DNA from 3 places in the Arthrobacter sp. DMZ02-1R genome. Region 2 is predicted to be linked to each of the others. Evidence: predicted binding sites of a transcription regulator. Region 2 holds the regulator's gene; each other region holds the start of a gene.
What was found. Region 2 encodes HrcA, which represses chaperone genes, less so after heat shock. Its sites were predicted from a motif close to TTNGCACTCGNNNNNNNCGAGTGCNAA; they were not measured.

Region 1: a site for HrcA is predicted at 4,767-4,793, ahead of groL (chaperonin GroEL). Genes of this name have one in related genera too.
Region 3: a site for HrcA is predicted at 2,306-2,332, ahead of groES (co-chaperone GroES). Genes of this name have one in related genera too.

The regions. Positions count from the first base shown of each region.
Region 1 is NZ_CM173230.1:3,851,901-3,858,999, reverse strand. It holds gene AC3ANQ_RS18330 (threonine/serine exporter family protein) at 1-241, shown strand, start outside; gene AC3ANQ_RS18325 (siderophore-interacting protein) at 280-1,119, opposite strand; gene AC3ANQ_RS18320 (uracil-DNA glycosylase) at 1,135-1,902, opposite strand; gene AC3ANQ_RS18315 (DUF3263 domain-containing protein) at 2,035-2,370, shown strand; gene AC3ANQ_RS18310 (LytR C-terminal domain-containing protein) at 2,420-3,034, shown strand; gene AC3ANQ_RS18305 (cold-shock protein) at 3,173-3,376, shown strand; gene AC3ANQ_RS18300 (ABC transporter substrate-binding protein) at 3,460-4,710, shown strand; gene groL (chaperonin GroEL) at 5,007-6,635, shown strand; gene AC3ANQ_RS18290 (RNase H family protein) at 7,068-7,099, shown strand, end outside.
Region 2 is NZ_CM173230.1:2,379,556-2,386,654, forward strand. It holds gene AC3ANQ_RS11605 (16S rRNA (uracil(1498)-N(3))-methyltransferase) at 1-373, opposite strand, end outside; gene dnaJ (molecular chaperone DnaJ) at 376-1,506, opposite strand; gene hrcA (heat-inducible transcriptional repressor HrcA) at 1,567-2,580, opposite strand; gene AC3ANQ_RS11620 (DUF3097 domain-containing protein) at 2,797-3,654, shown strand; gene AC3ANQ_RS11625 (DUF4870 domain-containing protein) at 3,804-4,217, shown strand; gene hemW (radical SAM family heme chaperone HemW) at 4,286-5,515, opposite strand; gene lepA (translation elongation factor 4) at 5,564-7,099, opposite strand, start outside.
Region 3 is NZ_CM173230.1:1,194,233-1,201,331, forward strand. It holds gene AC3ANQ_RS05735 (shikimate 5-dehydrogenase) at 1-527, shown strand, start outside; gene AC3ANQ_RS05740 (THUMP-like domain-containing protein) at 534-1,769, opposite strand; gene AC3ANQ_RS05745 (hypothetical protein) at 1,847-2,257, shown strand; gene groES (co-chaperone GroES) at 2,481-2,777, shown strand; gene groL (chaperonin GroEL) at 2,863-4,473, shown strand; gene AC3ANQ_RS05760 (acyltransferase family protein) at 4,734-6,788, shown strand; gene guaB (IMP dehydrogenase) at 6,982-7,099, shown strand, end outside.

The sequences.
Region 1 (7,099 bases), 1.5 Mb from region 2:
ACCGCAATTGGTGGTGGCCGTCCCTGCGGCCCTCATCCTGTTGCCCGGCCTGAAGATATTCCGGTCCATGTATGTGTTGACGGTTCAGGAAGCGGACGTCTTGCTGGGCTCGGGTGGCATGCTCAACGCGGGCGCAATCGTGCTTGGTGTGGCTGCGGGAATTGTCCTGGGCGACAATCTGGCGCGCCCGTTGACCAAGGGACTGGCCAGCAACGAGCGTCGCCGCGTGCGCAGGCGCTAGGCCGCGGGGGTCGCCAGCGCCCGCAAAGCGCGAGGGCTCTAGATTTGCCCGATCGGGAGTTTCTTTTCCGCCTGGAAATCGTCCTCGACGCGGCCCTGGGCCCAGTATCCGGAGAGCGATACCTGGGAGCGCTCCAGCCCGCGCTGCTTGAAGAAGATGTCCCGGAGGCCCTTCATGTAGCCGCGTTCACCATGGGCAAACACATCCACCCGGCCGGGCAACCACTCTGCCTCACCCAAGGCATCGAGCAGGATTGAGCTTGATCCTGCCGGGAGTCCGGAGCGAAACAGCCAGCGCAGCTCCACGCCATCGGGCGCAGCGATATCAAGGATGTCAGCGTCGCTGTCGACCTCAAGGAAAGCAAGACCCTTGGCGTTGGCCGGCAGGGATTCGATCGACGCGGCAATCGCCGGGAGCGCGGCGTCGTCGCCTGCGAATAGGTACCAGTCGGCGTCGGGCGCTGGGTTGTAGGCGCCGCCCGGCCCTGTGAAGACCAGCGCGTCGCCGGGCTGGGCAGCCAGGGCCCATGGGCCCGCAAGGCCCTCGTCGCCGTGGACCACAAAGTCGATTGCAAGTTCCCGGGCAGCTTCGTCCACCCAGCGGATGGTGTAAGTGCGGGTGAACGGCCATTGCTCCCGCGGCATGGTCTCGCGGATGGCCCAGAGATCCAGCGGCAGCTGGTAGTCGACGCCAGGTTGCGGGAACACGATCTTCACATACCGGTCCACGAAGTCGTTGTTCGCGTAACCGGCAAATCCGGGTCCACCTGCAATGACGCGCACCATGTGGGGCGAAAGCTGCTCCGTGCGCAGCACTGTCAGGTTCACCTGGGGGCGGGTATTGCGGGACGCAGACGACGTCGCGGGCAAAGATGTCATGTAGGCAAGCCTAAGCTAGGGCAACGGTGGAAGTTCCCAAATGACGGGATCTGCGCCCTGCGAACTGAGCAGGGCGTTGGCCCGGCTGAACGGGCGTGAGCCGAAGAAGCCCCGCGACGCGGACAGCGGGCTGGGGTGCGCGGAGGTGATCACGGGGGCGCCGCCAAGCAGGGGCTGAACGCCCTCGGCGTCCTTGCCCCACAGGATCGCGACGAGCGGACTCTGCTGCCCGGCAACGGTGCGGCGCGCGGCGACGGCGGTGACTGCCGCCGTCGTAATCGCCTCCCAGCCTCTGCCCCGGTGCGAGCCGGCCGCACCCGCGGCGACGCTCAGGACCCTGTTCAGCAGGAGAACCCCTTGGCTTGTCCAGGCCGAGAGATCGCCGTGCACCCGAGGCGGCAGGCCGAGATCTGACTCCATTTCCCGGTAGATGTTTGAAAGGCTGCGGGGAATGGGCCGGGTCTGCCCGGAAACCGCGAAAGAGAGCCCGACGGCGTGTCCCGGCGTCGGGTAGGGGTCCTGGCCCAGGAGCAGCACTTTGACGTCGGCAAGCGGCTGCCGGAAGGCGCGAAGGATGTTCGACGCCGCGGGCAGCACTTGGGTTCCGCGGGCGGCTTCGCCCGCCACGAAGGCCAGCACTGAGCGCAATTCGTCCTCGACGCCGGAAAGCGCATCGGCCCAGTCCGGAGCCATCAGGTCCTCCAAGGCCTTTCCCGGGAGTGCCGCGAATTCGGCGGAGTGATCTTCGGATTCAAGCTCAAATAACGCTTCTTCGCCTGCCATCCAGCCATTGTCCCTGTATCCAGGCTCTGCGGAAAGCGACTCCACTGGAGGCGGCGGGGCGAATGACATCGATGTTATTCGCCCGTTACCATAGGGGGACAATTTTCAGTCAATGCGTCGAAGGAGTGTGTCGTGGCAGAACCCGCACGGGAATCCATGGCGTCCGAAGCAACTGGATTGGTGCTCGAAGACCTGTCCGCCGGAATCCGAGGCGACTCGCCGCTGGGCGAGCGCGAACAGCAGATGCTCGCTTTGGAGAGGCAATGGTGGAAATACGCCGGGGCCAAGGAACAGGCCGTCAGGGAACTCTTCGATCTCTCGGCCACCCACTACTACCAGCTCCTCAATGCACTCATTGACACCGAGGAAGCATTGACGCACGATCCTATGCTCGTCAAGAGATTGCGTAGACTACGTATGTCACGTCAGAGGGCCCGCACGGCGCGCCGCCTTGGTTCTGACGCGTAAAGCACACGCTGATCCCCCAGCAAGCAAGCAGCAAGGACAAGGCTTCACCATGACCAAATTTGCCCGGGATGAATTCGACCGCGTCCCGCAGAGCTCATCGCGGCAGGGTGTCCACCGGCTCGTCGCCACCGCTTCCCGCCCCGCACTATGGCCCGTGCTCCTCCTGGGTGGCATTGCGCTGGCTGTGGGCCTCGTTGCGTTCCTTATCCTTCCGAAGCTTGGATTCACGTCCGCGACGACGCCGCAAGCTGCCGTGACTGCGAACGCCTCCAAGCAAAGTGCCGCGGCCTCCGCCCCGTCTGTAAGCAATTCTGCGAGCAGCCCGGCGCAGCCGTCCAGCCAACCGGGTGACACCCCTTCCAGCACGCCGACGCCCGCCACGACGCCGCTGGACAAGACCGCGACCGTCGCGGTCTACAACGGCACCACCACCGGTGGCCTGGCTGCCCGCGTGGCCGGCGTCGTGCAAGGCGGGGGCTGGCCGCTGTCCACGGTGGCAAACTGGGGCGGCATACCGCAGCAGACGTCGTCGGTCTTCTACAAGGGCCCGGCCCAGAAGGGTAACGCTGAAGCCCTCGGCAAGCTGTTGGGCATCGCAAACCTCGTGGACAGTGCCGAATTCCAGCAGCCAGTGGTTGTCATTCTGGGGCCGGGATACAAGTAGAACTCGGTTACGCCTCAATAACATTGCGGCCACCCGCACCTAAGGTTGCGGTACTGCAACGTGACTGTGGTTACAGTAGTTGTGAGCTGGCCCGGAGATCCCGGAAGCCGGCCACCGCTAGTTGAAAGTGTGGGGATCATGGCTTTGGGAACCGTCAAATGGTTCAATGCCGAAAAGGGCTACGGATTCATCACCGTGGATGAGTCCGGTGACGACGTCTTTGTGCACTGGTCCGCTATCCAGATGGATGGATTCCGTGCGCTCGAAGAAGGACAACGGGTCGAGTTCGAACTGGGCGAGGGCCAAAAGGGCCCGCAGGCAGAAAGCGTGCGTCTTATCTAGTGGGTGTTGCGGCAACAAGGCTGTCCCGGCCCTTTGGTGGGCGCCGGTCCCGGGTAGTTTCCCTTCTGGCAGGCGGTGCTGCTTTGGCGCTAGCACTGGCCGGATGCTCCGCCACCCTAGGCAACGCCAGGCTTGACGCTGTTACGCCCAGCGGCGACGGCGTCCTGCGCGTTGGGGTGATTCTGGACAACAGCGGTGGTTCCGCATTCCTCAATGATTCAGAGCTGGCAGCGGCCAAGCTGGCCGTCAAACAGATCAACGACGCCGGCGGATACAAAGGCCACCCTGTTGAGTTACTCCCGGCGTCGGCGGCCAGTGACGGCAGCAATGCGGCGGCCTTCACTGCTGACACTGCGGCGCAAGCCAAGGCATTGCTTGGAGCTCACGCCGACGTCGTGGTGGGGCCAACGGATTCCAGCCATGCTGCCGCCGCTATCGACGTTCTCTCAGCCGCCCGGGTTCCGCTCATCTCGCCGGCCAACACCGCCTCCGGACTCAGTAGCTACAAGAGCGGCGGCTTCTACTTCCGCACCTCGGCCGCCGATACCGCGCAAGGAAGTGTCCTGGCGAAGCTGGCCCACGACGCCGGCGCCAAAAGGCTTTCCGTCCTGCACGAAGCCGGGGACTACGGGACTCGTGTCTCCGGAGCAGTCATGGACGCTGCCCGCGGCCTCGGAATGGATGCCGTGTCCAACGTGGAATTCGCGGCCGGCAAAGCAGCTCCGGCTGCGGCGAGCATCAAGTCCGGGACGCCGGACGCCGTCGTCGTGGTTGCCCGTGACGGTGCCCAGGGCGCCCTGGCCGAGCTTCTGAACGCGGGGCTGAAAGGCAAGAAGCTGCTCTTGAGCGATGGCGCCATCCGCCAATACGGAACCACCCTCGGTGCCGGCGGGCTTGACGGCGCGCGTGGAATTCTCCCCGGGGTCTTCCCGAGTGTGGAGTTCCAAGCCGGGCTGACGGGGATCGCCCCCAATCTCAAGGACACAACGTACGCAGCCGAAACGTACGACGCCGTCACCCTAGGGGCGATTGCCGCCGCTGCAGCGAACGACGACGCCGGGGCCTCGATCGCCGCTTGGCTCACCACCGTATCCGGCGGGGTGCGTCCGACGTCGGGTGATGCGGCGTCGAAAGAGCGCACACCCTGTGCTTCATACAAGGATTGCGTCGAGGTGCTGAAGGGAGCGAAGCTCCCGGATTACGACGGCGAGTCCGGCACCATCGGGTTCGACGCCAACGGGGACGTTACCTCGTCCAACTACATGGTCTTCACGTATGGCGCCGACAACACGGCGCGTGTGAGCGGCAAAGAGACCGCTTCGCGGACGCGGTGATGGGCTGTGCCGACAGCGAATTCCCCCGGCGTGGCGAGTATTTTCCGGCACTTCTGCTTGCACTCTCCTCGGGTGAGTGCTAATTATTGATTAGCACTCTCAAGCATTGACTGCTAATTCTTCGTGTGGCTCCGGTCGCTGGAAGTAGTGGCGGTGCCTGGGAGAACAAAGAACACCTTGCTGGGGTGAGATCCGGACCACGCGGCGTACAGAGGCCGAATGTGAAGGATCGTCCGTCGCGGGCACCGCAGTGAAGGCACCTTCTTAACGACTGTCCCGAAAGGACTACCGCCGTTATGGCCAAGATCATTGCATTTGATGAAGAGGCACGCCGCGGTCTCGAGCGGGGTCTTAACATCCTCGCCGACGCCGTCAAGGTCACCCTCGGCCCGCGTGGACGCAACGTCGTCCTCGAAAAGAAGTGGGGCGCCCCCACGATCACCAACGATGGTGTTTCCATCGCCAAGGAGATCGAACTGGACGACCCGTTCGAGAAGATCGGCGCCGAGCTGGTCAAGGAAGTTGCCAAGAAGACGGATGACGTCGCTGGCGACGGCACCACCACCGCCACCGTTCTGGCCCAGGCACTGGTCAAGGAAGGCCTGCGCAACGTAGCTGCCGGCGCCGACCCGCTGTCCCTCAAGCGCGGCATCGAGAAGGCTGTTGAAGCCGTCATCCGCGAGCTGCTTGCTTCCGCCAAGGAAATCGAGACCAAGGAAGAGATCGCAGCCACGGCTTCCATCTCCGCCGGCGACTCCGAAATCGGTAACCTCATTGCCGAAGCCCTGGACAAGGTTGGCAAGGAAGGCGTCATCACGGTCGAGGAGTCCAACACCTTCGGCCTGGAGCTTGAGCTCACCGAGGGCATGCGCTTCGACAAGGGTTACATCTCCGCTTACTTCGTCACCGACGCAGAGCGCCAGGAAACGGTCCTCGAAGACCCGTACATCCTGATCGTCAACTCCAAGATCTCCAACGTGAAGGAACTCGTTGCGGTCCTGGAGAAGGTCATGCAGTCCAACAAGCCGCTGCTAATCATCGCCGAAGACATCGAGGGCGAGGCCCTGGCCACCCTGATCGTCAACAAGATCCGTGGCACCTTCAAGTCCGTTGCCGTCAAGGCTCCGGGCTTCGGTGACCGCCGCAAGGCTCAGCTTGCCGACATCGCCATCCTTACCGGCGGCCAGGTCATCTCCTCCGAGGTCGGTCTGAGCCTCGAGAACGCAACCCTCGAACTGCTCGGCAACGCCCGCAAGGTTGTTGTCACCAAGGACGAGACCACCATCGTCGAAGGTGCCGGCGACGCCGACGCCATCGCCGGTCGTGTTGCACAGATCCGTGCCGAGATCGAGAACTCCGACTCCGACTACGACCGCGAGAAGCTGCAGGAGCGCCTGGCCAAGCTGGCCGGCGGCGTTGCGGTCATCAAGGCCGGTGCCGCAACCGAAGTTGAGCTCAAGGAACGCAAGCACCGCATTGAGGACGCTGTCCGCAACGCGAAGGCTGCCGTTGAAGAAGGCATCGTCGCCGGTGGTGGCGTTGCCCTCATCCAGGCTGGTGCCAAGGCATTCGCCAACCTGCAGCTCGAAGGCGACGAAGCAACCGGCGCCAACATCGTCCGCGTTGCCATCGACGCTCCGCTCAAGCAGATCGCCTTCAACGCTGGCATGGAGCCGGGCGTTGTTCTCGACAAGGTCCGCAGCCTGCCGTCGGGCCACGGCCTGAACGCCGCAACCGGCATCTACGAGGACCTGCTGGCTGCCGGCGTCAACGACCCCGTAAAGGTCACCCGCTCGGCCCTCCAGAACGCTGCGTCCATCGCTGGTCTGTTCCTGACCACCGAGGCCGTTGTTGCCGACAAGCCGGAGAAGAACTCTCCGGCCATGGGCGGCGGCGACGACATGGGCGGCATGGGCGGCTTCTAAGCCCCCGCGCTAGCTCACCAGCCACACGCGCGACGGCGGTTCCCACCTCAGGTGGGGGCCGCCGTCGCCGTTTAACCGACCCTCGCTCACTTACGTCGGGTTTCTTCCGACCCTCGCTCGCTTACGTCGGGTTTTCTTCCGACCCTCGCTCGCTTTTGTCGGGTTTTCTTCGGACCCTCGCTCGCTTTTGTCGGGTTTTCTTCGGACGCTCGCTCGCTTCTGCTGCAGGAGGGTTTGGGAATTGGGCGCACGAGCTGCAGGAGGGTTTGGGAATTGGGCGCACGAGCTGCAGGAGGGTTTGAATTTTTGGGCCTATAAGTGAAGGAGCGTCGTTCGGGGAGGGGGACTCGGCCTTCGGGGGCTGGAGGTCTGGGGGTCTGGGGGTCTTCTGGAAGGCGGGGAGTGTCGGGGTGGTCTGGCAGGATGGAAACCATGACGATTATTGCTGCCGCCGATGGTTCTGC
Region 2 (7,099 bases):
CCCCCTTCCAACGGACAATGGATCGTTCCGCCTGCCAGGGCACCACGGCGTCGATCCCGAGTTCCGTTGCCGTCTCGACGGCGAGTTCATCGCGGTCGCCCTTGGCGAGGGCCTGGACCAAAACGAGGCGCACTTTCGGCTGGCGCTCCTGGAGGACATCAGATGCAAGGACTTCCAGGCTTCCTTGTCCGGATGCGGTCACAGTTCCCGTAAGGCGCTTTCCGGCGCCGTCGGCAATGTCCACGGCTTCGCCGACTTCCAAACGCTTGACGGTGACTGCATGCCTTGCCTCGGCGCCGACCAGCACGAACGTGTCACCGGGCCCGAGCCCGTCGAGCGTTCCGGCGGCCGCGAAGAATACGGGGTTGCTCACCGCTACAGGTTACCGAGCTTGTCCCGCAGCTTCGCGAACATACCGCCGCTCGCTACGAGCTTGCCCTCGGTAAACTGCTCACCGCGCAACTTGGCCAGTTGGCGGAGCAACTCTTCCTGCGCGGCGTCGATCTTTCCGGGCGTCTCAACGTGCAGGTGTACCTTGAGGTCTCCCCGGCCGTATCCGCGGAGATGGGTGACGCCCAGTCCGCGCATGGTGATGACCTCGCCGGACTGGGTGCCGGCCTTGACGTCGATCTCCTGGGGGCCGTCAAACGTATCCAGCTGCAGCTCGGTTCCCAGTGCCGCGGCCGTCATGGGAACGCTCAGGGTCGCGTGAAGGTCGTCGCCCTCGCGTATGTAGGTGGAATCGGCGTTGACCCGGATCTCCACGTAGAGATCGCCGGAAGGACCGCCGGCCGGCCCTGCTTCGCCCTGAGACGACAGCTGGATGCGCGTTCCGGTCGCCACGCCGCCAGGCACTTTGACGGTCAGCGAACGGCGGCTGCGGATGCGGCCCTGGCCGCTGCACTCATTGCACGGATCCTTGATGATAGATCCGAAACCTTCACATGAACCGCACGGCGCGGAAGTCATGACCTGGCCGAGGATGGAGCGGACTGGGCGCTGGACCTGACCCGAGCCGCCGCAGATGTCGCAGCGCTCCGGGTGGGTTCCCGCTCGGCAGCATGAGCCTTCGCACGTGGGACAGACGACCGCAGTATCCACTTCAAGTTTCTTGTTGACGCCGAAGACGGCCTCGCGCAAATCGATGCGGACACTGATCAGCGCGTCCTGGCCGCGGCGCATACGTGATGCAGGTCCCTGCATGCCACCGCCACCCCCGCCGAAGAACGTGTCGAAGATGTCCTGGAATGCGAATCCCTGGCCCGCGTAACCTCCACCGAAGCCGTTGTCAGTGCCGTTCTCGTTGCCCGTGGCGTCATACACGCGGCGCTTCTGGGGGTCGGAGAGGACCTCGTAGGCGTGGGTCACGGCTTTGAATTCCTCGGCGGCGCCTTCTCCGGGGTTCACATCGGGATGCAGCTTACGGGCGAGCTTGCGGTAGGCCTTCTTGATCTCCTCGCCGGTTGCTTCCGGTGAGACGCCCAGAACGTCATAGTGGCTGCTCAAAGTCGGTATCTCTTCCTTGTTGTACTGCGTTTCTTGCGAGACGGTTTCTGGCCGGGGCTGTCAGCCGCCCAGAATGCGGGAAAGGTAGCGTGCGACGGCGCGGACGGCCGCCATGGTGTTGGGATAGTCCATCCGGGTAGGCCCAAGAATGCCGATCTTGGCGTTGCTGCCCGGACCGTAGCCGGTGGCGACCACCGACGCTTCGGAGAGACCGTCGTAAGGGTTCTCGCGGCCGATGCTCACTGTGACTCCCCGAGGGTCCTCGGCCATGTCCGAGAGCAGGCGCAACATGACCACCTGTTCCTCGAGAGCCTCCAAGACCGGCCCGATGCTGAGCGGGAAATCCACGTTGGAGCGGGCCAGGTTTGCTGTGCCTGCCATGACCATGCGTTCGTCCCGGCTTCGGTCGGCCAGCCTTTCCAGACCAAGAGCGAGGACACCGGCAAGGCCTCGAAGCGCTGGCGGGCAGAGGGCAACCACGGACGGCAGGACCTGCGGCATGAGGTCAAGCTGCGAGCCGGCAATGCTCCCAAGGAAACGTGTGCGCAAGGCCATGACATCTTCGTCCGTGGCATCGGCCCCTGCGTGCACCACGCCCTGTTCCACTTTGCCGGTGTCGGCGATAAGTACTACCAAGACCTGGCGCGGAGCCAGCAGCACAAACTCAATGTGCCGTACGCGGGCGCGGCTAAGGTGCGGGTACTGCACGACGGCGACCTGGTTGGTCAGTTGGGACAGGAGCCGAACGGTGCGCTCAAGGATGTCCTCGACGTCGTCGGGTCCCTCAAGCAGCGAGTGGATGGCCCGGCGCTCGGCGGCTGAAAGCGGTTTGACCTGGGAAATACGGTCGACGAACAGGCGGTAGCCCTTGTCCGTGGGGATCCGGCCGGCACTGGTGTGCGGTGCGGCGATGAGTCCTTCTTCTTCCAAAAGGGCCATGTCGTTGCGGATGGTCGCGCTCGACACTCCCAAATGGTGCCGTTCGACCAAGGCCTTGGATCCGACGGGCTCGCGGGAGTGAACGTAGTCCTCCACGATGGCGCGCAACACTTCAAGCTTGCGTGGTTCGCTCACTGCCCACCTCCATTCAACAGCCAGTGCTGAACAGTTACTACTCAGCGACCTGATATTCAAACAATTAGCACTCAACATGCCCAAGTGCTAACAAGTCTAGTATGAGCCACCACGTTGTTAGCATTGGTACCGCTCGCGGCGAACATGATTCCCGCGCGGTCCGGCGGAATGTCCAGGGCCGTCATTGATCCCCTAGCGCAAAGTGGTGTGAAGACCGTGTCTTACGACAATTGGGGCCCGCGAGACCTCTCCTCGCCTGCCAAGAGGCAACTGCCCGAGGTGCCCGTTGAACGCGGAATGGTTCTCGAAGACGTGCAGTCCGGTTGGGTCGGGGCCGTGACCAGGGTCGAAAAGGCCGGCGGCATGCACATTGTGGTGCTGGAGGACCGCCGGGGAAAGAACAAGTCGTTCCGGCTCGGCTTCGGATTCCTGCTCGACGGACAACCGGTAAAACTTCTGCCGCCGGCGCCCCGCGCCGCTGCCGGAGCGGTCACCGGGCAAGCGGGCAGGACCGCTTCAGGATCCGTCAGGGTGGCCGGCCAACGCGCGCAAGTCGCCAAGGCAAGCCGGATCTGGGTGGAAGGCAAACACGACGCCGAACTCGTGGAGAAGGTCTGGGGAGATGACCTCCGGGTGGAGGGAATCGTCGTCGAACCCTTGCATGGCGTTGACGATCTCAAGGCGGCGATTGCCGAGTTCTCTCCAGGCCCGGGCCGCAGGCTCGGAGTCCTGGTGGACCACCTGGTGCCGGATTCGAAAGAGTCGCGGATTGCCGCCGATGCCATGACACTGCCCGGTGCTGCAGGAAACGTCCTGATCGTGGGCCACCCCTATGTGGACGTCTGGCAGGCTATTCGCCCCAAGGTTCTGGGGATCCAGCAATGGCCCACCGTCGCCCGCGGAACCGATTGGAAGACCGGCATCCTGAAGTCGTTCGGCTGGCCGCATGAGACACCGGAGGACGTCGGGCTAGGCTGGCAGAAGCTTCTCGGCGCCGTCCACAGCTACGCGGACTTGGAGGCCTCCCTGCTGGGACGGGTGGAAGAAGTGATCGACTTCCTGACTGTACCCTGACGGCTCCTTGCAGCTTCCGGTTCGCTTTAGCGGCGGCCTCGGTGCGGTTTCCGCGACTTCGGGTCCGGGGGGTTGGTCCGCTGATCGCGCGCTAAGCAAGTATTCTGGGACAGCAACACTGCACCGATAGATACTCGAAGGAAGAAACTGTGGCAGACAACGCTCCTGACGATGGGGACGGCGCCTCGGGCCAGTCCCAGTACCACGGCGTTCCTGCCAACGCGCTGCCCTTGACCGCCTCGGAAGACCGGCAGTGGGCAACCCTTGCGCACTTCGGCGGGATCCTCGGCTGTGTGCCCTCGCTTCTGATCTACCTGATTTTCCGCGAACGTGGCCCCTTCACGGCTCAGGAATCCAAAGAGGCGCTGAACTTCACTTTGCCTCCAACGATTGCCGCAGTGCTTGCCAACATTCTGGTCTTGCTCCCGGTGGTTGGAAACTTGTTCGCAGTTCTGGCCACGGCAATCTGGGTTGCTGTGACGTGCTTCTCTGTATCTGCCGGCATCCGCGTCAACCACGGACAGCCGCACCGCTACCGCTTCAACCTGCGCTGGATCAAATAGCGGCTGTTCCCCGGCGCGCGAGTGCTCGCGCAAGCTGGTACGCGCGCCAGCGTTCGTGCCGGCGGGGGCTACTCCGGGAGGATGCGACGCACCACGGCGTCAGCCAGTAGCCGCCCCTTGAGCGTCAAAATCAGCCGCCCTTGGAAGGCCGCCGCGGGCTCCACCAGGCCGTCGGCAATGAGGCCCGCCACGGCATGACGGCCCACCTTGTCGAGGGCGTCTACCTGGAGTCCCGTGCCGAGGCGCGCTTCCAGCATGATGCGTTCCACTTCCCGGGTTCCGGCGTCGAGGGTTTCGCGCCCAGCGGCAGGAGAGACGCCTTGACCGAGCCTGTTTGCGTAAGCGGTGGGGTGCTTGACGTTCCACCAGCGGACGCCGCCCATGTGGGAATGCGCGCCGGGTCCGATGCCCCACCAATCGTCTCCCCGCCAGTAGGCAAGGTTGTGTTTGCACGCCTGTTCGGGTGTGCGGGACCAGTTGCTGACCTCGTACCAGTCGAGCCCGGCGGCGCTGATCAGCTGATCGGCGAGTTCGTATTTGGCGGCGTGGTCGTCGTCGTCGATTCCGGGAACTTCCCCGCGCCGGATCTGGGCGGCCAGCTTGGTGCCATCTTCCACGATCAACGCGTAGGCGCTGATGTGGTCCGGTTTGTAGGACAGCGCAGTGTCAAGGGAAGTTTGCCAATCGGCCATCGACTCGCCTGGAGTGCCGTAGATCAGGTCGAGGCTCACGGCGAGGCCAGCGTCGCGCGCCCATTGGACCACCAACGGGACCCTGCTGGGCGTGTGGGTACGGTCCAGAACCTTGAGGACGTGCGGGACTGCTGACTGCATGCCGAAGGAGACCCGCGTGAAGCCGGCGTGGGCCAGCAGCTGGAGCGACTCGGGAGTCACCGAGTCCGGGTTCGCTTCAGTGGTGACTTCGGCCCCTGTTTCCAGCCCCCAGTGCCCGACGGCGGCCGTCAGGATGCGTGCCAGGTCTTCAGCAGGCAGCAGCGTCGGCGTGCCTCCGCCGAAGAACACCGTGCTCAAGGGCCGATGCGGGAGTCCGGAGGAGCCCATGGCCTTGACGGCGAACTCTACTTCCGAAATCGCAGTGGAAGCGTAGGCGTCCTGGGATGCGCCGCCCCCAAGCTCGGTGGCGGTATAGGTGTTGAAGTCGCAGTATCCGCAGCGCACGGCACAGAAAGGTATATGGACGTACAGGCCAAACTTGCGTGACTCGACACCGTCAAGCACCTGCGGCGGCAGGAGGCCGTCCGCAGGTGCCGGATCTCCGAGGGGAAGGACACTAGGCACACGATCCCCCGTATGCCCGTCCCCCGGTGTTTTGGGCGAACAGCCCCATTATTTCTTGGCCTTGTCCTTGGACTCGTCGGTGGTAAGGGCTGCGATGAACGCTTCCTGTGGAACCTCCACGCGGCCCACCATCTTCATGCGCTTCTTGCCTTCCTTCTGCTTTTCCAGAAGCTTGCGCTTACGGGTGATGTCACCGCCGTAGCACTTGGCAAGGACGTCCTTGCGGATGGCGCGGATGCTTTCGCGGGCAATGATGCGCGAGCCGATGGCAGCCTGGATGGGCACCTCGAACTGCTGGCGGGGAATGAGCTCGCGCAGCTTGCCGGTCATCATGACCCCGTAGGCGTAGGCCTTGTCACGGTGGGTGATGGCGCTGAAGGCGTCAACCTGCTCGCCTTGGAGCATGATGTCAACTTTGACCAGATCGGCAACTTGCTCGCCGTCGGCCTTCCAGTCCAATGAACCGTAACCGCGGGTCTTGGACTTAAGGATGTCGAAGAAGTCGAAGACAATTTCGGCAAGCGGCAAGCGGTACCGGATCTCTACACGGTCCTCGGAGAGGTAGTCCATGCCGCCCATGACCCCACGGCGGCTCTGGCACAATTCCATGATGGCGCCGACAAATTCGTTGGGCGCCAGGATGGTGGCGGACACCATCGGCTCACGGACCTCCGAGATCTTGCCCGTGGGGTATTCGCTGGGGTTGGTGACGTGGAGGACACGCTTGTCCTCCAGCGTGACCTCATACTCAACGTTGGGAGCAGTGGAGATGAGGTCGAGATTATACTCGCGCTCGAGGCGCTCACGGGTGATTTCCAAGTGCAGCAGGCCAAGGAAGCCCACGCGGAAGCCAAAGCCGAGCGCGGCCGAGGTCTCCGGTTCATAGACGAGTGCGGCGTCGTTGAGCATCAGTTTCTCGAGGGCATCCCGGAGCACCGGATAGTCCGTGCCGTCCAAGGGATACAAGCCCGAGAAGACCATGGGTTTGGCATCGGCATAACCGGCCAGGGATTGCGCAGCGGGCTTGGCCAGGTTGGTTACGGTGTCGCCCACCTTCGACTGGCGGACGTCCTTTACGCCGGTGATCAGGTAGCCGACCTCGCCCACGCCGAGTCCCTTGGAGGGAGTGGGTTCCGGCGAGCTGACACCGATTTCCAGCAGTTCGTGTGTGGCACGGGTGGACATCATCTGGATCCGCTCGCGCGGATGCAGCATGCCGTCCACCACGCGGACATAGGTGACCACGCCGCGATACGTGTCATACACGGAATCGAAAATCATGGCGCGCGCCGGGGCGTTGGGGTCGCCAACGGGTGCCGGCAAATCGCGGACGATCTTGTCCAGGAGGGCCTCCACGCCGGCGCCGGTCTTGCCGGACACGCGCAGCACGTCCTCGGGGTCGCCGCCGATCAGGTTGGCGAGTTCCGCCGCGTACTTTTCGGGCTGGGCGGCCGGAAGGTCGATCTTGTTGAGCACCGGAATGATGGTGAGGTTGTTTTCCATCGCCAGGTAGAGGTTGGCCAGGGTCTGGGCCTCGATGCCCTGGGCCGCGTCCACCAAGAGGACTGCACCTTCACAGGCCGC
Region 3 (7,099 bases), 1.2 Mb from region 2:
TTCTGACGGCCTACAACACGGACTACACGGCGATTGCCCAGCTGATCGAGCGCAATGCGATCGACCCGGCGTCGTCCGTGCTGCTCCGTGGCTCCGGCGGCATGGCCAAGGCCACCGCAGCGGCCTTCCGCGACGCTGGATTCTCGCGAGTCACCGTCGTTGCCCGGAACGAAAAGCTTGGGCAGTCCCTTGCGGGGCTCTATGGCTTCGGCTGGCAGGCCGAAGTAGGGGAATCAACGGCGGACGTGCTCGTCAACGTGACCCCGATCGGAATGGCCGGCGGACCTGAGTCCGGCTCCCTGTCCTTCCCCGAAGAGGCGGTGGCGGCAGCGCACGTGGTGTTCGACGTCGTCGCTCTCCCTGCAGAGACGCCGCTCATCAAGGCCGGCCGCGCGGCAGGCAAGACCGTGATCAGCGGCGCTGAGGTAGCCACTATCCAGGCCCTTGAACAGTTCGTGCTTTACACGGGCATCACGCCAACCCCGGAGCAAGTGGCTGCCGCGGAGGAGTTCACGCGCTCCCAGTAGGCCTGCTCAGGAGGCTACCGGCTCCACTACAACAGCCACCCGCTCCTCGCCGATCCTGGTGAGGACCAAGGTGGCTGTTTTGTTCCCGCGGGCTTTCGCTGAGCCCTTTCCTGCCGGCAACAATTGTTTCCGCAATTCCTCAGGGGTAACGGACGTGCCGCGCTTCTTGATGTCCAGGACGCTGACGCCGTTGGCCTTCACCCACGCCTTCAGGGCCTTGACGTTGTACGGCATGACCTCCAGGACTTCATAGGCGCGGGCGAACGGGGTCTCCACCAGTTCGGGCGCGCAGATGTAGGCGATGTGTTCGTCCACCAAGTGGCCCCCAAGCCGGAGCGCGACGTCGGCCACCAGTCCCGCGCGGATGACCGCACCGTCCGGTTCGTACAGGTATCCCTCTACGGGCCCGACGTCGGGCACCGGGCCGCCATCGAAATCCTCGCCGCTGGTGATCTCGGCCGCGCCTTGCGGCCCGAGGACCAGGGCCGCCCGGCGGATGCCGGGCCTCGCGACGTCGTTGAACCACAGCGTCACCTCGGTCACATCCCCTCCCACCGAAACCCACTGCGCCTCGCAGCCGGCCGGAACCGATTCATGCGGCATCCCGGGTCCCATCTTGACCCCGACGGACTTGCCGGTAGCTGCCAGCGATTCGACGAAGGAGAATGGCGGCGAGAAAGCCTCCGGATCCCAGATCCGTTTGGTGCCAGACGACGACGTCGTGCGGCGCGCCGGATCGAGCCACACGCCGTCGACCCCGTCAAGGGGTACCGACGTCGCGTCGGAATGCACCACCGTTGCGTGCGGGAAAGACATGAGGTTGATGGTGGCGCAGGCGGCGGTGGTCTCGTCGAGTTCCACCGCGGTGACCTTGATGTCCATGGAGGCCATGGCCATGGAGTCGGCCCCTAGCCCGCAGCCCAGGTCCGCTACGTGCTGCGTGCCTGCTTTGGCGAAGCGCTCAGCGTGCCTGGCTGCCACATTGAGCCGGGTGGCCTGTTCCAGGCCGGCTTGGGTGAAGAGCATCTGCCGGGCGAATTCGCCGAACTTGGCCTCGGCCCGGGTGCGGAGCCTGGATTGGGTGAGGACAGCGGCCACAAGCGCGGGGGAGTGGCCGTCTTTGCGCAGCCGCGCATTCAGGGCAAATGCTTCGCCATCGCGGTATGGTCCCAAGGACGCCAGCAGTTCCCAACCCTCAGTTGTCAGCAGTGGGGCAATTTGGTCTTGGGGTGTGTCAGCCATGGGAACCAGCCTACTGGCCGCCCGTCATACGGGGCGGAGGGGGCTCCGGGACCATCCAGGCCGATATGGTTGATGCCATGGAAGACAACCCAGTACGCCAGCCTGACGACGCCAATGGTTCTCCCTCTGCCTCCGATAAACGTCCCTTCGCCGGAAATCTCTCCAAGTATGCCCGTCCTGCGCTCATTGCGGGTGCTGCGATTGCCATCGTCTGCATCGCGCTCTTGATCATTATTTTCTTCCTCGACTCCTTCGACGCGGCCACCTACTCCATGACCGGAAAGAGCGTCCAGGACGCCACGGACGAGGCCCGCGACATCCGGGACACCTACACAGGTGCCCGGATCGGCGCGATCGTCGGACTGGTGGTGTCCGGCGTCGTCGCGCTCGCCAGCGGTGTACTGCTCTACCTGAACCGCGAAACGGCGCCGGAAGAAGAGTACGACGACGGCGAGGACGTGGACTTCGACGACCTCGCCGGGCAATGAGCCAATTGACTCCGTGGCGGCCTGCCGCCGTTCACCCGCGACGGAATTCTGGCACTCGCCTTGACCGAGTGCTAATGCTTACATAGAGTCTTGATTAGCACTCTCCCTAGGTGGGTGCTAATCATGCCGCCAGGCACTTACCGGCACCGCGACGACGGTAAGCACGCCACGGCACCCCTGGTTTGATAGTCCATGTACTACCTCACGTAAAGGAGAGATCCGAGTGTCGGTCTCCATTAAGCCTCTCGAGGATCGCATTGTTGTCCGCCCGCTCGAAGCAGAGCAGACCACGGCTTCCGGCCTGGTTATCCCGGACACGGCACAGGAAAAGCCGCAGGAAGGCGAAGTTGTTGCAGTTGGCCCAGGCCGCTTCGACGACAACGGCAACCGCGTACCTGTCGATGTAACCGTTGGTGACATCGTTATCTACTCCAAGTACGGCGGAACTGAAGTCAAGACCGGCGGCAACGAGTACCTCGTTCTGTCCGCCCGCGACGTTCTGGCGATCGTCGTTAAGTAATTTCCTGGATCCCGCATCGCAGATCGAGTCGAACTTCTTCTGACTGATCGGCGGTGCGGGTTTTCCGTCTTGAAAGGACACAACCATGGCAAAGCAGCTAGCGTTCAACGACGCTGCCCGCCGCTCGCTCGAAGCAGGCATTGACAAGCTCGCCAACACCGTCAAAGTGACCCTCGGCCCGCGCGGCCGCAACGTCGTTCTGGACAAGAAGTGGGGCGCACCCACCATCACCAACGACGGCGTGACCATCGCCCGTGAAGTCGAACTCGACGACCCGTACGAGAACCTTGGCGCACAGCTGGCCAAGGAAGTCGCCACCAAGACCAACGACGTCGCAGGCGACGGCACCACCACAGCCACCGTGCTGGCACAGGCACTCGTCAAGGAAGGCCTGCGCAACGTTGCCGCAGGCGCCGCCCCTGGTGAAATCAAGCGCGGCATCGAGGTCTCAGTCCAGGCCGTTGCTGCCCGCCTCCTGGAGAACGCCCGCGAAGTGGAAGGCACCCAGGTTGCCAGCGTTGCAGCGATCTCCGCCCAGAGCGACGAGGTTGGCGAACTGCTGGCCGAGGCCTTCGGCAAGGTCGGCAAGGATGGCGTCATTACCATCGAAGAGTCCTCCACCACCCAGACCGAACTGGTCCTCACCGAGGGCATGCAGTTCGACAAGGGCTACCTGTCCCCGTACTTCGTCACTGACGCGGAACGCCAGGAAGCTGTCCTCGAAGACGCGCTCATCCTGATCAACCAGGGCAAGATCTCCTCGCTGCAGGAATTCCTGCCGCTCCTTGAGAAGGCCCTGCAGGCAGCAAAGCCGCTCTTCATCATTGCCGAGGACATCGACGGCGAGGCACTGTCCACGCTGATCGTGAACCGCATCCGTGGAACCCTGAACGTCGTTGCCGTCAAGGCTCCGGGCTTCGGTGACCGCCGCAAGGCCATGCTGCAGGACATCGCCACCCTGACCGGCGCGCAGGTTGTCTCCCCGGAGCTCGGCCTGTCCCTGGACCAGGTTGGCCTCGAGGTCCTGGGCACTGCACGCCGAATCACTGTCACCAAGGACAACACCACGATCGTTGACGGCGCTGGCACGGCGGAGGACGTCGCAGCGCGCGTCGCCCAGATCCGTGCCGAGCTGACCCGCACCGACTCCGACTGGGACCGGGAAAAGCTGCAGGAACGGCTTGCCAAGCTGGCGGGTGGCATCGGCGTCATCAAGGTCGGCGCAGCCACCGAGGTTGAGCTCAAGGAAAAGAAGCACCGCATCGAGGACGCAGTGTCCTCCACGCGTGCTGCCCTTGAAGAAGGCATCGTCTCCGGCGGTGGCTCTGCCCTCATCCACGCCCTCAAGGCACTGGACGAGGACGCTGCAGTCAAGGCCCTGGAGGGTGACGCGGCTGCCGCCGTCGGCATCGTCCGGCGCGCCCTGACCCAGCCGCTTCGCTGGATTGCCCAGAACGCCGGCTTCGACGGCTACGTCGTCGTCGCCAAGGTTGCCGAGCTGGAAGACAACCACGGCTTCAACGCCAAGTCCGGCGTGTACGAGGACCTGATCGCCGCCGGCGTGATCGACCCCGTCAAGGTCACCCGCTCCGCACTCCAGAACGCCGCGTCCATCGCAGCCCTGGTTCTCACCACCGAGACCCTGGTTGTCGAGAAGCCGGCCGAGGAAGACGAGCACGCAGGCCACAGCCACTAACTCTGGTTGTTTGATGCGCGAGGCCCGGTCCCCTTGGGGGCCGGGCCTCTTGCTTTCCCCTGGGGGCATTTCGCCGGTATCGCGTAGCTTTTCGTGCCGAGATGCTGTTTCGAGCTTGGGTCCAGACAACCTTCCGGAAGCTCCCAGACAGTCGTGTCCTAATGGACGATGAGTCGTTGGCTGGCAGCGTTCCAAATTGACGATGAACATTACGAATCAGTAACATCGGCGGTTCGTGCAGCACCCTTGGAGGCAAGACTTTGACAACCACGCGCGCTTTGGTGCCACCCCGGCACCAAGGCGAGACGGTAAAACCGGCGGCCAAGTCGACCTTCAGGCCCGAAATTCAGGGGCTTCGATCTGTTGCCGTGCTCATGGTTGTCACCTATCACATTTGGTTCGATCGGGTCTCCGGCGGCGTCGATGTCTTCCTCCTTATCTCTGCATTCCTCATGACGCTGCAGTTCACAAGGCGGTACTCGGATGGGCGCCAAACGGCGCTGATCAGGCACTGGCTGCACCACTTCCGCCGGCTCTTGCCTGCAGCAGTGACGGTCATCGTTGGAACGCTGGCCGCAACTTACATCTTCATGCCGGCCACGCGCTGGTTGGACACCATCCAGCAGGGTTGGGCTTCACTCTTCTACGCCGAAAACTTCCTCCTGCAGTCCCAGGCAGTCAACTACTATGCGGCGGACCACAGCCTGGCCAGCCCGCTCCAGCATTTCTGGTCGCTGTCCATCCAAGGACAGGTCTTTATCGTCTGGCCGATCATCCTCGTTGGAGCAGGCTGGGTGGCAAGGCGGTACCGGCTCACCTACGTTCCCCTTCTCCGCTACATCTTCGGCTTGGTCTTCCTCGTTTCGCTGGTGTATTCCGTGGTTTTCACCGCAACGGACCAATCGGCAGCGTATTTCTCGACGGGGGCCAGGCTTTGGGAGTTTGCACTCGGAACGCTTCTGGCCCTCTTCCTTCCCATGGTGAAAATCCCGAGGTCAGCGAGGATCGTCCTTGGGTGGATCGGCATCCTGGCGATGCTCAGTTGCGGGTTCATTCTCGATGTCGAGGCAGCGTTCCCAGGGTTGGCCGCATTGTGGCCCACACTGGCCGCGGCATGCTTGCTCGCGGCGGGACAGACGGAGAGCCGGTTCGGAGTCGACCGAATCCTCAGTTCCAAGCCGCTGGTCCGCATGGGCAACAATTCATACGCCCTCTACCTGTGGCACTGGCCCATGTTGGTCATCTATTTGGCATGGTCTGGAAAGACCCACGCCGGTTGGTTGTCCGGCACTGTGATCATCATTGGCGCTTTCCTCTTGGCTGTTTTGACCACAAAGTTCGTCGAGAAGCCGTGGCGGGAGTGGACGTGGCCCGAGGCGAACCGGCGCAGGAGCGTGATTTCGCTGGTTGCCGCGGCTACCGTGGCCATCTTGCCGCTCACGGGCTGGCCCCTGCAGATCGAGCAGACAAACCGTGCGTTGCTTGCGAATATGGACGCTCGCAACCCGGGTGCAGCAGCAGTTGGCGGGGATATCATCTACACTCCCGATCCGAGCGTGCCCTTGGTTCCAAGCATGACCTTTGTTGATGCCGACTGGCCGGTTTTCCCGACTCCCTGCAAAGGGACTGCGGACGCACAGGACTTCGTTAATCGCTGCACCAACGGGATCACGAACGGGACTAAAAACGTTGTTGTCATAGGCAGTTCGCACGCCCACGTGCTGAACACGCCGCTACTGACCATGGCCGCAAAGAATAACTGGAGCCTTACGTCCATCACGAAGGGATTTTGCCCGCTTGGCGAGGACACCGCGGCAGACATCACCCAGAGCTGCGTTGACTTCAACAAGGCCACGCTCGCTGAAGTCCTGAAGATGAAGCCGGATGTTGTGGTTACCACCAGCACCCGCACCAATGCGCAGAGCGACATACCCGAGCGGCTCGATCCTTCATGGGTCACGGAGGTGAAGACGCTCAACGACGCAGGGATCCAAGTGGTTGCCCTCCGAGACACTCCACGCGAAGCACAACCCGTTCCGGCCTGCCTTGAGAAGAATCCCGGAGCATATATTGCCTGTGGTTCCCAGCGCGCCGAAATCTACTCCGAAGACTCTCCGACAGCCGCAGTGGCCGGGGAGCTCCCCAACACGAAGTTCTTGGATCTCTCCAAATATTTCTGCCCCGATTCAAACTGTCCGGCCGTGATCGGGAACGTCATTGTCTATAAGGACGACAACCATGTGACCGCTACCTACATGAAGACGTTGACCCCGTACTTCGAGAAGGCGTTCATGGCTGCCACGGGGTGGAGCTGAGCGGAAGGAACCTCGACGCCGTGTGCCCCAGGTGCCGTTGCTCACATTGCCCGTGCGGAATATGGGGATCGGCGGCGAGGTTCTACTATTTATTCAGAACCTTTCTGCACAGGCCAGTCCCGTAATGACGGGCTGGTCATCAGCTGCAACCCCTACCAGAGCAACCCCAAGAACCAAGGTAAGAGGCGCACTCATGACCCAGCCCGAACACGATCCCTTTGGCTTTATTGGCCTGACCTATGACGACGTCCTGTTGCTGCCAGGGCACACCAACGTCATCCCGTCCGAGGCCGACACTTCCTCCCGGATCT